3 regions of the Rhizobium sp. RHZ02 genome follow, and region 1 is predicted to be linked to each of the others. Evidence: riboswitches for the same ligand, from Rfam matches in the RefSeq annotation. Region 1 holds a riboswitch; each other region holds the start of a gene.
What was found. Region 1 has a riboswitch for cobalamin ahead of bluB (5,6-dimethylbenzimidazole synthase). Riboswitches for the same ligand answer to the same signal wherever they lie in the genome.
Positions count from the first base shown of each region.

Region 2: another riboswitch for cobalamin. It lies ahead of nrdH (glutaredoxin-like protein NrdH); the one in region 1 lies ahead of bluB (5,6-dimethylbenzimidazole synthase).
Region 3: another riboswitch for cobalamin. It lies ahead of cobU (bifunctional adenosylcobinamide kinase/adenosylcobinamide-phosphate guanylyltransferase); the one in region 1 lies ahead of bluB (5,6-dimethylbenzimidazole synthase).

Region 1 is NZ_JACUZX010000009.1:98,988-103,184, forward strand. Features, by position in the region: gene IB244_RS15910 (LTA synthase family protein) at 1-467, opposite strand, end outside; gene IB244_RS15915 (TolB family protein) at 685-1,518, shown strand; cobalamin riboswitch at 1,545-1,727, shown strand; gene bluB (5,6-dimethylbenzimidazole synthase) at 1,767-2,456, shown strand; gene IB244_RS15925 (DUF2865 domain-containing protein) at 2,463-3,548, opposite strand; gene IB244_RS15930 (NADP-dependent malic enzyme) at 3,671-4,197, opposite strand, start outside.
Region 2 is NZ_JACUZX010000033.1:36,666-40,862, forward strand. Features, by position in the region: gene nrdE (class 1b ribonucleoside-diphosphate reductase subunit alpha) at 1-1,686, opposite strand, end outside; gene nrdI (class Ib ribonucleoside-diphosphate reductase assembly flavoprotein NrdI) at 1,656-2,069, opposite strand; gene nrdH (glutaredoxin-like protein NrdH) at 2,080-2,301, opposite strand; cobalamin riboswitch at 2,550-2,773, opposite strand; partial or broken gene IB244_RS28525 (5-methyltetrahydropteroyltriglutamate--homocysteine S-methyltransferase) at 2,895-3,536, opposite strand; gene IB244_RS28530 (DUF1214 domain-containing protein) at 3,850-4,197, shown strand, end outside.
Region 3 is NZ_JACUZX010000034.1:20,137-24,333, forward strand. Features, by position in the region: gene cobN (cobaltochelatase subunit CobN) at 1-944, opposite strand, end outside; gene cobW (cobalamin biosynthesis protein CobW) at 955-2,004, opposite strand; gene cobU (bifunctional adenosylcobinamide kinase/adenosylcobinamide-phosphate guanylyltransferase) at 2,010-2,534, opposite strand; cobalamin riboswitch at 2,663-3,060, opposite strand; gene IB244_RS28790 (chloride channel protein) at 3,308-4,197, shown strand, end outside.

The sequences.
Region 1 (4,197 bases):
ACAATGCCGACAAGCATTGCAACGGCCGTCCAGGGGCGGTCGCGCACCATCACAGGGAGCAGTTCCATGATCTGCCGCCCGAAAAGGACGTCCGATGGATAAAGCGGGTCCGAAAGGTAGTGCTGCTTCTGGTTGGATACAATGGCGGGGACGATCACAAGCGGAAGAACGATCAGCGCCGAAATGAACCGCCGGCCCAGGACTGCATCGAGCGACAGCATCAGGACAGTCAACATCACAACCGTCGTCATCCCCGGACGCACAGGCGATGTCAGGAATTCGCGGACGTCGGCCAACCCATCGCGGGCAATGATCTCGACAGTGGCGGTGGCAAGGAGCGCAAGCAGGGCACAAAAAGCAACGCTGAGTGCGGTGCGTAGGGCGGGCGACCGAGCGCTTCCCCCGAAATCGGTGGAAAGCGACGCAAAACGCGCCGCCGCTGCAGACCTCATTACCAACGCGATCAACTGGAAAACTCCGACGTCATAAAAGCTTCGTCGAACTGTCACATCTTCGTCATGAACGCTAGATGAACCGCTAGGTTTCCCGCATTTGTGATCGGTGGATAAAACGCCCATCACGCAGGAGCTACCTCCAGAGCAGATTCTCGGTCAGGCGCATTTGCTTGTGCTGAGTGGCGAGCCGTCGTAGGTCTGGCGGATTCGATGCTCAGGAGGATTCAGATTGCGCAGTTCCGTTGAGATCTACAGCATCAGGACAGGCGAGGCGCGCGTCGTCTGGCAAACCACGCAACTCGTTGAGGCGCCGAACTTTTCGCCGGATGGGACCTATCTACTGTTGAACGGCGACGGACTCCTCTACCGTCTCGCACTTGATGGTTCGAGCAAGGTCGGCAAGGTCGATACCGGCTTTGCGACGACCTGCAACAACGACCACGGCATTTCGCCCGATGGCCGCCAGATCGTCATCTCCGACAAAACCGAGTTCGGGAAGTCGACGATTTATGTGCTGCCGGCCGAAGGTGGTACGCCGCGGCTGGTGACGCAAAATCGGCCATCCTATTGGCACGGCTGGTCGCCCGACGGGAAGCAACTCGCCTATTGTGGCATCCGCAACGATTTGTTCGATATCTACACGATCTCCGTTGACGGCGGCGAAGAAAAGCGGCTGACCCACGGCGAGGGGCGCAATGACGGGCCGGACTATTCCGCCGACGGTCAATGGATCTACTTCAATTCTAGCCGCACCGGCCTCATGCAAATCTGGCGAATCCATCCCGATGGGACCGGTCTCGAGCAGGTCACCAGTGACAACTATGGGAACTGGTTTGCCCATCCGTCGCCCAACAACGACAAGGTTCTGATCCTTTCTTACGATCCTGATGTGTTCGACCATCCACGCGATTTCGATGTTCGCCTGCGGCTGATGGACACGGATGGCGGAAACCTGACGACGCTCTTCGATCTCTTCGGCGGGCAGGGAACGATCAACGTGCCCAACTGGTCGCCGTCAGGTGATGAGTTCGCCTATGTGCGCTACTTTCCCGTCTCGGATTAAGGGATTGCGTCGGCCAGGGTTTATAGGCATAGACGCGTCCGTCGGGTGCCCGTCGCAGGCGGGAGAATCGGGAATTCGGTGAAAGACCGAAACGTGCCCAACGCTGTAAGGCTGACGGCTGCCGCAAAGAGCCACTGGTCCAGTACCGGGAAGGCGCGGCAGTCGGATGACGCCAAGTCAGAAGACCGGCCCGACATCATAGACTGACCCGCGTGGACTGCGGGCGGTTGTGTTGTTGGGGATTGACGATGCGACCAGACCACTCAGGCTCCCTGTCGGGAGCCGCAGCCTTTTCGAACGAGGAACGCGACGCCGTCTACAGGGCGATTTCGACGCGACGCGACGTGCGTTCCGAGTTTCTCCCGGATGCCATACCGGACGACGTCGTCAAAAGGCTTCTGACGGCCGCACATCACGCGCCGTCCGTTGGGTTCATGCAGCCCTGGAATTTCATCCTGGTGCGCGATGATAAGGTGAAGGAGGCCGCGTGGCAGGCCTTCGATCGCGCCAACCGCGAGGCGGGCGAGATGTTTGAAGGCGGGCGGCAACAGCTCTACCGGTCACTGAAGCTTGAGGGCATCCGCACCGCACCGCTCAGCATCTGCGTGACCTGCGATCCGCATCGCTGCGGCGATGTCGTTCTTGGCAGGACGCACAATCGGCGGATGGATTCCTACTCCACGGTCTGTGCCGTGCAGAATCTGTGGCTCGCCGCCCGAGCCGAAGGCGTGGGGGTCGGCTGGGTGAGCATCTTTCACGAGTCCGACATCAAGGACATCCTCGGTGTTCCTGATCGGGTCGAGATCGTTGCCTGGCTCTGCGTCGGCTATGTCGACCGGCTCTATGACCAGCCGGAACTCGCCGTCAAAGGATGGCGCCAGCGATTGCTGCTGGAGGAACTGGTGTTTACGGATCGCTGGGACAATCCAGCGGACTGAGGGCGGCTATTGCTGCTGCGGCTGAGGGCCCGGCTTTGCCGGATGCTTGAGGTCGATTGTGCCTTGGTCGCCGGCCAAGAACTGCGGACCGATCTGGCGCACCTTGTTGGTCGCCGGATCATATGGCCTGTCCGGCACCTGAGGCTGCGGTGCAGCCGGGGCGGCGACCTTGCTCGCTGGCTCGGGCTTCTTGGTTTCGATCGTGGTGATCGATCCTTGTTGCGGCGGTTCGCTGATTGATTGGCTTTTTCGCATCCGCTCATAGTAGGCGTTGAGGTCGCAGCTGCAGGATGATTTTTCGCCGGGTTTTCGGTTCTTGTAGGCGAAAGCGTTCGGCATCGCGCTGTAAGGAGCGCCCGTGGCCGCCGATATCATCTGTGAAGTCTCAGTGCTGGAGACGTCATGATAAAAGAGCTCTGTGTCGATGCCGGGACACATCTTCGAGCAGGTGTCGGCATCGCGGGCGAAGTCCTGCGAGGTTGCATTCGAGCTTAACGGAAAAAAGCCACCGTCGCAGGTGCGCACACAGACGGTATTGAGATGAGAGGGCGTCGACATGCCGGGGAGACCGTAGCGGCGCTGGCCGGGATCGCCACCCGGCGGTACGAAGGTGTCGTTTCGCAGCGCCTGATCTTCAATGCTTGGAGGCGGTGCATATCCATCGCCGCTGTCGGCGGGCCACTGTTCCTCGTTGCAGCCATTGTCATCGAGCGCCGCAAGAAGCTCGTTTCGCGTGCGGACATCCTCGCTTTGGCCACGCAGCTCGTCGCGCCGCTGCTGCAGATAACGGATGTTGTCGACCATTTTGCTCTCCGCGCGCTCAAGCTCCCCGCAATAGCCGTCATCGTCGCCGATCACGACCATGCTGCCGCTTGTGCAGCCGTTCTGACGGAGATCGCTGCGGACCTTGCGAAGCTCAAGGTTCTGTTCGGCGATGGCGCTGGCGAATTTGCGCACCTCGGGCGTGCTGCCGATGATTTGCGGCAGATCGGCAAGGCGGGCACGCAGGTCTCCGCAGATCGCCGGCACCTGGGCATGGGCCGAGCCGATCAACACAAGTGCGGCTGCGAATGACAGAATCCAGCGGTTCAAGGCATCGTCCCATCGGTGAGCAGGTCGTAAGGCGCGGCGTCCTGCCGCGCCTCCATTGCTAGCCCGTTTGTCTTAACAGGCTGCAGTCGGAATCTTAGCGCATTTTCTCGATCGGCCGCAAATCACGCCGGCTGTGAAGCCTCGACGACGGCGAGGGCAGCCATGTTGACGACACCGCGGGAGGTCACCGAGGGCGCCAGGATGTGCGCCGGCAGCGCAGCGCCCAGCAGGATCGGCCCTACATGCAAGCCGTCGATCATCGATTTCACGACGCCGAGGGTGATATTCGCCGAATCCAGGTTCGGGAAGACCAGCAGGTTCGCTTCGTCATGCAGGGTCGTGTCGGGCATGACGCGCTTGCGCAGGGCGTCGGAGATCGCGCTCTCGCCATGCATCTCGCCGTCGACTTCAAGCTCCGGGGCTGCTTCGCGAACGAGCTTGAGAGCAGCACGCATCTTCGTCGCGCTCTCGGATTCACGCGAGCCGAAATTCGAGTGGGAAACGAGGGCCACGCGCGGCGTAATGCCGAAGCGCTTGATTTCCTCGGCGGCGAGAACCGCGGACTCGGCGATTTCTTCCGCAGTCGGATTGAAGGTGACGTAGGTGTCCGTGAAGAACGTGGCTCCGCGCTGCGAGATCAGCAGGCTGA
Region 2 (4,197 bases), on a different contig from region 1:
CTCGAAAAGCTCTGCTACACGCGCTGTCGCGGGCTTCCACTCAGCTTCGGTGTACTTGTTGAAATATTCGCCCGAAGCGTACTTCGAATTCTCGAAACCCTTAAAGCTCTGACCCCGCTCGACGGCCAGCCGGTTCGAGGCACGGATGGCATGATAGGTGACTGTGTAAAAGTACATGTTGGTGAAGTCGACGCCCTCTTCGGAGCCATAGTAGATACGTTCGCGGGCGAGATAGCCGTGAAGGTTCATCTGCCCGAGACCAATCGCGTGACTGTCGGCGTTACCCTTAGCCACGGCTGGAACGGACGTGATGTTGCTCATGTCGGAAACGGCAGTCAGCGCCCGGATCGAGGTTTCGATCGTCTTGCCGAAATCGGATGAATCCATCGCTGCAGCGATATTCAGCGAGCCGAGATTGCAGGAGATGTCCTTGCCCATGTGCTTGTAGGAGAGATCGTCATTGTAGTCGCTCGCCTCGCTCACCTGCAGGATTTCCGAGCAGAGGTTGCTCATGGTAATGCGTCCGGCAATCGGGTTCGTCTTATTCACCGTGTCTTCAAACATGATGTAGGGATAGCCGCTTTCGAACTGGATCTCGGCAACAACCTGAAAGAAGTCACGCGCTTTGATCTTCTTTTTCTTGATGCGGCTGTCGGCCACCATCTCCCGGTACTTTTCCGTCACCGAGATCTCGCTGAAGGCGACGCCGTAGACACGCTCCACATCGTAGGGCGAGAACAGGTACATATCCTCGTTGTTCTTTGCCAGTTCGAATGTGATGTCGGGGACAACAACGCCGAGGGACAGCGTCTTGATGCGGATCTTCTCATCGGCATTCTCGCGCTTGGTGTCGAGGAACCGCATGATGTCGGGGTGGTGGGCGTTGAGGTAGACGGCGCCTGCCCCCTGCCGCGCGCCGAGCTGGTTGGCGTAGGAGAAGCTGTCCTCAAGGAGCTTCATGACCGGGATTACGCCTGACGACTGGTTCTCGATCTGCTTGATCGGCGCTCCCGCCTCGCGCAGGTTCGTCAACGACAGAGCGACACCGCCGCCGCGCTTGGAGAGCTGCAAAGCGGAATTGATGCCGCGTGCGATGCTCTCCATATTGTCCTCGATGCGTAGCAGGAAGCAGGAGACAAGCTCACCGCGCTGCTTCTTTCCGGCATTGAGGAAGGTCGGGGTCGCCGGCTGGAAGCGGCCCGAGATGATCTCATCAACCATGTCGCGGGCCAGCGCTTCGCTGCCCTGCGCCAGCGTCAGTGCCACCATGCAGATACGGTCTTCGTAGCGCTCGAGATAACGCTTCCCGTCGAAGGTCTTCAGCGTGTAACTGGTGTAGTACTTGAACGCGCCGAGGAAGGTCGGGAAGCGGAACTTCTTATCGTAGGCGTGATCGAACAGGTCGCGGACGAAATTGAACGAATACTGGTCCAGAACCTCCTGCTCATAATAGCCTTCGGTCACGAGGTAATCGAGCTTCTCCCTGAGATTATGGAAGAACACTGTATTCTGGTTTACGTGCTGCAGGAAATACTGCTTGGCCGCTTGCCGATCCTTGTCGAGCTGAATCCTTCCGTCCTCGTCATAGAGGTTCAGCATCGCGTTGAGTGCGTGGTAGTCGAGCGTTGCGTCCGCCACCTTCGTATCCGCCACCTTCACAGGGCGTTCGAGAACTGCCGTGTCCAAAATCGTTCCAATCCATGTTTGACATTGGCGACATCCTCCACGGTGCCCAGAAGCTCGAACCTGTAGAGGTAGGGCACCTGACATTTCCTTGCGATGATGTCGCCGGCAAGCCCGTAGGTCTCGCCGAAGTTGCTGTTGCCCGCGGCAATCACGCCACGGAGGTTCGAGCGGTTCGCCGCATCGTTGAGGAAACGGATCACCTGCTTGGGGACGGCGCCCTTGCCGCCGTCGCCGCAATAAGTCGGGACGATCAGGACGAAGGGACGTTCCGCCGTAAGCGTGAGCTCGGCGCCGATCGGAATCCGCGATGCGGGCAGCCTGAGTTTTTCGACAAAGCGGCGGGTGTTCTCGGATCTGCTGGAGAAATAGACGAGCTCACCCATCGGCCGATCCTCAGGCCAGAGCGTTGATCATATCAGGTCGGAAGCCAGCCCAGTGCAGGTCACCGGCAACGACGACGGGAACCTGACGGTAGCCGAGACCCTGCACGAGCTCGTAGGCCGCGGTGTCGGTCGAGACGTCGATCACGTCATAGTTGATCCCTTGCCGATCGAGCGCGCGTGTGGTCGCCGTGCACTGAACGCAGGCAGGCTTGCTGTAGACGGTGATGGTCATGGTAATCCTCATGTCAGATAGGCGGGCGATAGCGATCGGACATCCTCCGACGTCCGGCCAAAAGTGAGCGATGATGAAGGCAGCCGCTTGCGGTCGCCGGACGCTCAGGCGCCCGTCATTCGCGCGGACGGATTTCGAAACTCAAGATCATAAGACTTCACCCCGAAGTGGCTCATGCGGCGGTCAGGGGAAGCGGCACGCACGGCAACATCCCGCACGCAATCGCGACCTTCCGGACACCCCGCCCGTGGACGTTTGCGTTGCAAGGCAGGTCTCCTGGCTTGCGGGTCATCACATTCGATCTGCCTTCCCAATGCCCTCAAGGCGTTCAGTGGACCTATCGATCGAATGCTCGCCGCTCACAGTTGCGGGGGCAGCTCCGGCATTGCTCGACCCATCATGGGCCTCACGCACCGTATTCCCGTCTTAGCTTCCGACGCGAATCGGAAGAACCTCGAACACAAGATATAGTATACGAGGCGAAAATCGCGTCAACGGATACCATCAGACAGACGCAGAAACGCTGGGGACAAATAATGAAGGCAACGAAGCCGGACCTTCGCCCGGCTTCGGGGTTCGGTGGCACGGTAGGGCTAGCCCTCTACCGCGGCTACTTCGCGCAGGCTGCGCGCGGCTTTCACCATATTGACGAGTGCGGGTTTGACCTCTTCCCATTGCGGGTTTTCAAGCCGCAGTCCGGGTTGACTCAAAGTTGGCGGTCGCTCAAATGTGTGCGCGCCAGACTGAGCAACGCTCGCATCTCCTCGGCATGAGGAACCCGCGGCGAGTGGATGTCATAGACACCCAGTCCGATTTCGTTCGGATAACCTTCTCCGACGAATGCATCGAGCAGTTCCATTTTCGACCTTGATGTCTCGATCGAGATCCCATCCGCGTCCATCGCGGCGATCGAATCCATGATGTCGTTGAACTCGGAATAGCACATGTGCGTATGGATCTGCGTGTCGTCCGCCACGTCGCTGGAGCAAATTCGGAAGCACTCGACAGCCCAATCGAGATAATGCTGCCAGGCACCCTTCCTGAGGGGAAGGCCTTCGCGTAACGCCGCTTCGTCGATCTGGATCATCGCCGCGCCCGCTTGCTCGAGATCCTTCACCTCATCATGGATGGCGAGCGCGATCTGTCGGCACACGGTCTCGCGAGGCAGGTCGTCGCGAACGAAGGACCAGTTGAAGAATGGTAACCGGTCCCGTCAGCATCCCCTTCATGGGCTGCGTTCAAGCCAGGCAAGCAGGCTTCCCCTCACTTCGGTCGTGATCTCGAATTGTACGGGACGTCCGGTCTTTCGCTGGACGACCATGGCGCGGGTTCGAATTTCTTGAACGAGAGTCCCGATTTTGATCTTAGCGCGACGCCCGCCTCGTGCCCTCTACCTCAACCCACGCGCCCTCCCGTGCAGCGGTTCGTTCATCGATCCAAATCGGCCGTCAGCATTGCAGAACACTTCAATATTTACCGTAACGTACTTCCTCTCGTGCCTCGAAAAGCGAGGATGTTGTCAGCGCCGCTAACAAGGTCAAGGTCATCATGTCGCTACGCTCTGTTACTTTCCTCCTCCTCGCTTTTTTGATGGTGGCAGGTGGGACCTCGGCGCAGACCGCTCAGGTCAGCGATGAAGAGATCAGCCAGGCCTATATCTACCTGCTTGGCCGGCTGCTGATCACGCGCCAACAACAGCTCGACTTCCAGGAAGGTTTTAAGTGGAACGAGTTGGTTCACAGGAAGCCCGGCGCGGTGGACTGGCCCAATCCGAACCTGGACGTCGCCTATTCCGAGGCCTGGGTTGCAGTCGACGAGACCAGTTGCACAATCGTCTCGGTCCCTGAAATCAAAGACCGGTACTTTACCGTCCAATTCCTGAACGGGTGGGGCGAG
Region 3 (4,197 bases), on a different contig from region 1:
TGCGAGGAAGCGGCCCACGCTTGGCGCGACGACGCCGAAAAGATCGCCTGAAGCACCACCGCGTCGTTCGCCTCGAGCACGGTCTGCTCGCGATCCGCACCAGGCGCAGACACGGCAAAGCCTGTCGTATTGATCACCACCTCGGGCTTGATGGCGTTAAAAACACTTTCGAGAATGCCCTTCGAGACAGGATCCTTGAGGCTGTAAGCAAACACCGGCAGCGGCCGGATGCCTTCAGCCAGCAGCGTATCGATCAAGGCTTCGACAGGCTTGGTCTCTCCGCTTTGCACGAGCGCGCGATAGAAGCTGACCGCGACCACTGGCGTTTGTGACACTCCCTGTACGAAGCGCACCCGTTCGTCGCACGCCGACCTCCACTCTTCGACGCCGACGACGCCCTTGCCCGGCCACCAGATCCCAGCCTTCATCAGCGGCGATGCCGCTTCCGGCTTTTCAGTTCCCGAGAGCATCGCACCGGCATAGTCCAGAAACGCCCGCGAATTGGCATCGCCGCCTTCGATGAGATAGGCCCAAAGGGCGTTCAGGTCTTCAAGCGGTACATTCGAAAATGGTGTCAACCCCGCATCGGACTTCGAATCTCCGGGCAGCACGGCGATGAACGCGCCAGATCGAGCTGCCGCCGTATGGAGCGCCTCCAGCGCATAGTGGAAGTAGCTGGCGCCACCCAGCGCCCTCACGACGATTAGCTTGGAGTGGCGGGCCGTCCGCTCGATATAGGCATCGACCGACATTGGATGCTTCAGGCTCATCAGGCTTGCCAGCCGCAGCGAGAAGCCGGCCGACGGTTCGTCATAAGCGGCGGCTATCGCGGCAAGCTCGGTATCGGCAGCCGACAGGAACAGGACATCGCCGGGCGATTGACCGAGATCGATCGCCTCCTCGGCGTCACTGATTGTTCCCTGCTGTGCCAGAAGCAGATGCATCGGTCTTGCCTTATGCCAGCGCTTCGATCGCCTTGCGCACCGCCGCTTCGTCCATCTCGTGCAAGCCGATGACGACAAGACGGGTGCCGCGTGCTTCGCCCGGCGCCCAGGCGCGATCGAAATAGTGGTCGATCCGGCTGCCGACCGCCTGCAACTGCAGGCGCATCGGCTTGCCGGGAACATCGATGAAGCCCTTGAGCCGCAGCACGTCATGTTCGCCGATGATGCCCCTCAGCGCATCCACGAAGGCTGCCGGATCGGCAACAGGACCAAGCTCGACCACGAAGCTGTCGAACTCGTCATGATCGTGCGGCACGCCGTCCTCGTGTTCGAGTTCATGGTGGGACTTGCGATTGACCACATCGTCTTCCGTACCGACGCCGAGCCCGAGCAGCACGCTTGCCGGAACCTCGCCATTGCGCGCCTCGATCATGACAGGCTTGCGAGCGATACGGGAAGCAACCTCATCGCGCACGCGACCAAGGCCGGCGGTGTCGAGAAGGTCGGTCTTGTTGAGTACGATCAGATCGGCGCAGGTCAGCTGGTCCTCGAAAAGCTCCTCGATCGGGCTCTCATGGTCGAGCGAATCGTCTTCGACCCGACGAGCCTCGACGGCATCGTGATCGTCCGCGAAGCGGCCCGCGGCAACGGCGGCGCTGTCGACAACGGTAACGACGCCATCGACGGTGACCTGCGTGCGGATATCAGGCCAGTTGAACGCCGCAACGAGCGGCTGCGGCAGCGCGAGACCGGATGTTTCAATAACGATATGGTCGGGGCGCTGTTCGCGCTCCAGAAGCTTGGTCATCGTCGGAATGAAGTCGTCGGCAACCGTGCAGCAGATGCAGCCATTGGTGAGCTCGATGATGTCATCCTCGGTGCAGTTCTCCGCGCCGCAGCCCTTGAGCACGTCGCCGTCGACGCCGAGATCGCCGAATTCGTTGATGATAAGCGCGATCTTCTTACCGTTGGCATTGGAGAGCAGATTGCGGATCATCGTCGTCTTGCCGGCGCCGAGGAAACCCGTGATCACGGTCGCCGGAATTTTCTGCTGGTTCATGAAATTCAACCCTTCATCTTCAACGGCAGTCCAGCCGCGATAAAATACACATCCACGGCCTCGGCCGCGATCATTTGATGCAGACGGCCGGCATGGTCCCGAAACTCCCGCGCCATGCGGTTTTCCGGCACGATACCGAGACCGACCTCATTGGAAACGATGACGAGACGGGCTCGTGCCGTCGGCAGATACGCCACAAGCGAGGCAAATTCCGCCCCTATGTCGCGGTCTTCCATCATCAGATTGGTGATCCAAAGCGTCAGGCAATCCACCAAAACTGCCCGCTTCTCGCCATCGATCGCCCGCAGGCAGCCGACAAGATCCAGCGGCTCTTCATGGGTATGCCAGAGATCGCCGCGATCGGCTTTGTGCTTGTCGATCCGGGCGCGCATCTCGTCGTCCCAAGCCCGACCGGTCGCCACGTAATGGTGCTCCAGGCCGCTCGAGACGACCAGTTGCTCGGCAAAACGCGATTTGCCCGAGCGCGCGCCGCCCAGGATGAAAGTCGCGCCTGATGATATCGGGCTCATGGAAAACGCTGACCGATCTTCGGAAGCCTTCCGCGAGAGACCGGAACGACTGCGGAGCGCAGCCGGCAAATCTGTCTTTCAGCCATGACAACCTCCGTGCTGGCAGCGGGCATCACCCAGGAATGGGCTTTTCGCCCGGCACAGTTGGCAGGTCTCCTGGCTCGCGGGTCTTGGCCGCGATCGGGGCAAACCGGAAACCGGTCGCCCCAGATCGTGCCAGCGGATCTTCCTCGCCTTCCCGGCTGCATTTCATGAAAAGGCGGACGATTCGTAGACGTAAGAGGCGTCCTGCCCCGGTTGATCATGATGCACTGCCAGTGACTTTTCCGTCGCCACTTTCGCACAGCCCGCCTGCACCCTTGCAGGCTGTCAGCCACGCGAAACCAACGCCGGACGGAAAACCCTGACCGCTCTACAGTCGCGGGGTCGGCTCTGATGACGGTGCCCGAATTGGGTCCACCGCTTCACATTCCCTTTTCATCCGCACCGATTCAACCGGTCCGGAACCATCCGTTATGGCGTCATCGTTAGGCAAGGCCACTCCTGAAGTCAATCAAAAGCCGTCGCTCCTAAGATTGCCGTCATCGCCGCGAAACGCTGTCAAGTCGACCTACTCTACAAGATTTATCGTCTTTTATCAGTGGCTTACGTCATAAATAATTATTGTCCGCGCCGGTCTTTTGCCGCAATTGCATCGCAAGCGGGTCGCGCCACTGATTTGCCCCTCCCTTCCTCGCACTTGAACGCGCCTGCGCCCGCCTAGTTTTCCTGCCATGCTCCTCAAAATCGATATTCGCCGCTTCGGTCCGTTTCATACCCTTCTCGATATCGGGCGGATGCGCGCCCTGCTGCGCCGCAGCGAGATGGGGATGGTCATCGCCGGCGCGATCGTCGGTGTCATATCGGGTTTGGCGGTGACCGGTATGGGTCTCATTTCCCGCGAAATGCACAGCCTGATCTTCGGAATCAGCGACGTCGAGAGACTGAGTTCGTCGCAGATCGACAACAAGCTGCTGTTGCTGACGGCGCCGGTCTGCGGCGGCATTCTCCTGGGTCTGTTGCTGTTCGTGCTTGCCAAGACCCGCAAGAAGCCGATGGTGGATCCGATCGAGGCGAACGCACTGCATGGCGGTCGGCTATCTCTCACCGATAGCATTCTGGTCGCAGTCCAAAATCTTATTTCTAATGGTTTCGGGGCCTCCGTCGGCCTGGAAGCCGGCTACACGCAGCTGGCGGCCGGACTGGCCTCGAAGCTCGGGCTGAAGCTGCAGCTTCGCCGCTCGGACCTGCGCGTTCTCGTTGGGTGCGGCGCAGCGGGTGCGATTGCCGCTGCCTTCAATGCCCCGCTGACCGGCGCATTCTACGCCTTCGAGCTCATCATCGGCTCGTATACCATCGTCTCGCTAACGCCGGTTGTGGTTTCTGCGCTGGTTTCGACGCTGGTGGCTCGGCTGCTCGGTGGCAGCGATTTCCTGATCGACGTTGGCGAATTCGGTACGGTCATGCCGGCTGATTACGTCCCGGCTCTCCTGCTCGGCGCATTCTGTGCGGGTGTCGGTATCATGATCATGCAGGGCGTTGCCTGGATCGAGGAATTGGCTCGCCGGAGTTCGATCGCGACGCCGCTGCGCCCTGCCCTTGGCGGCATCGTCGTTGGCCTCCT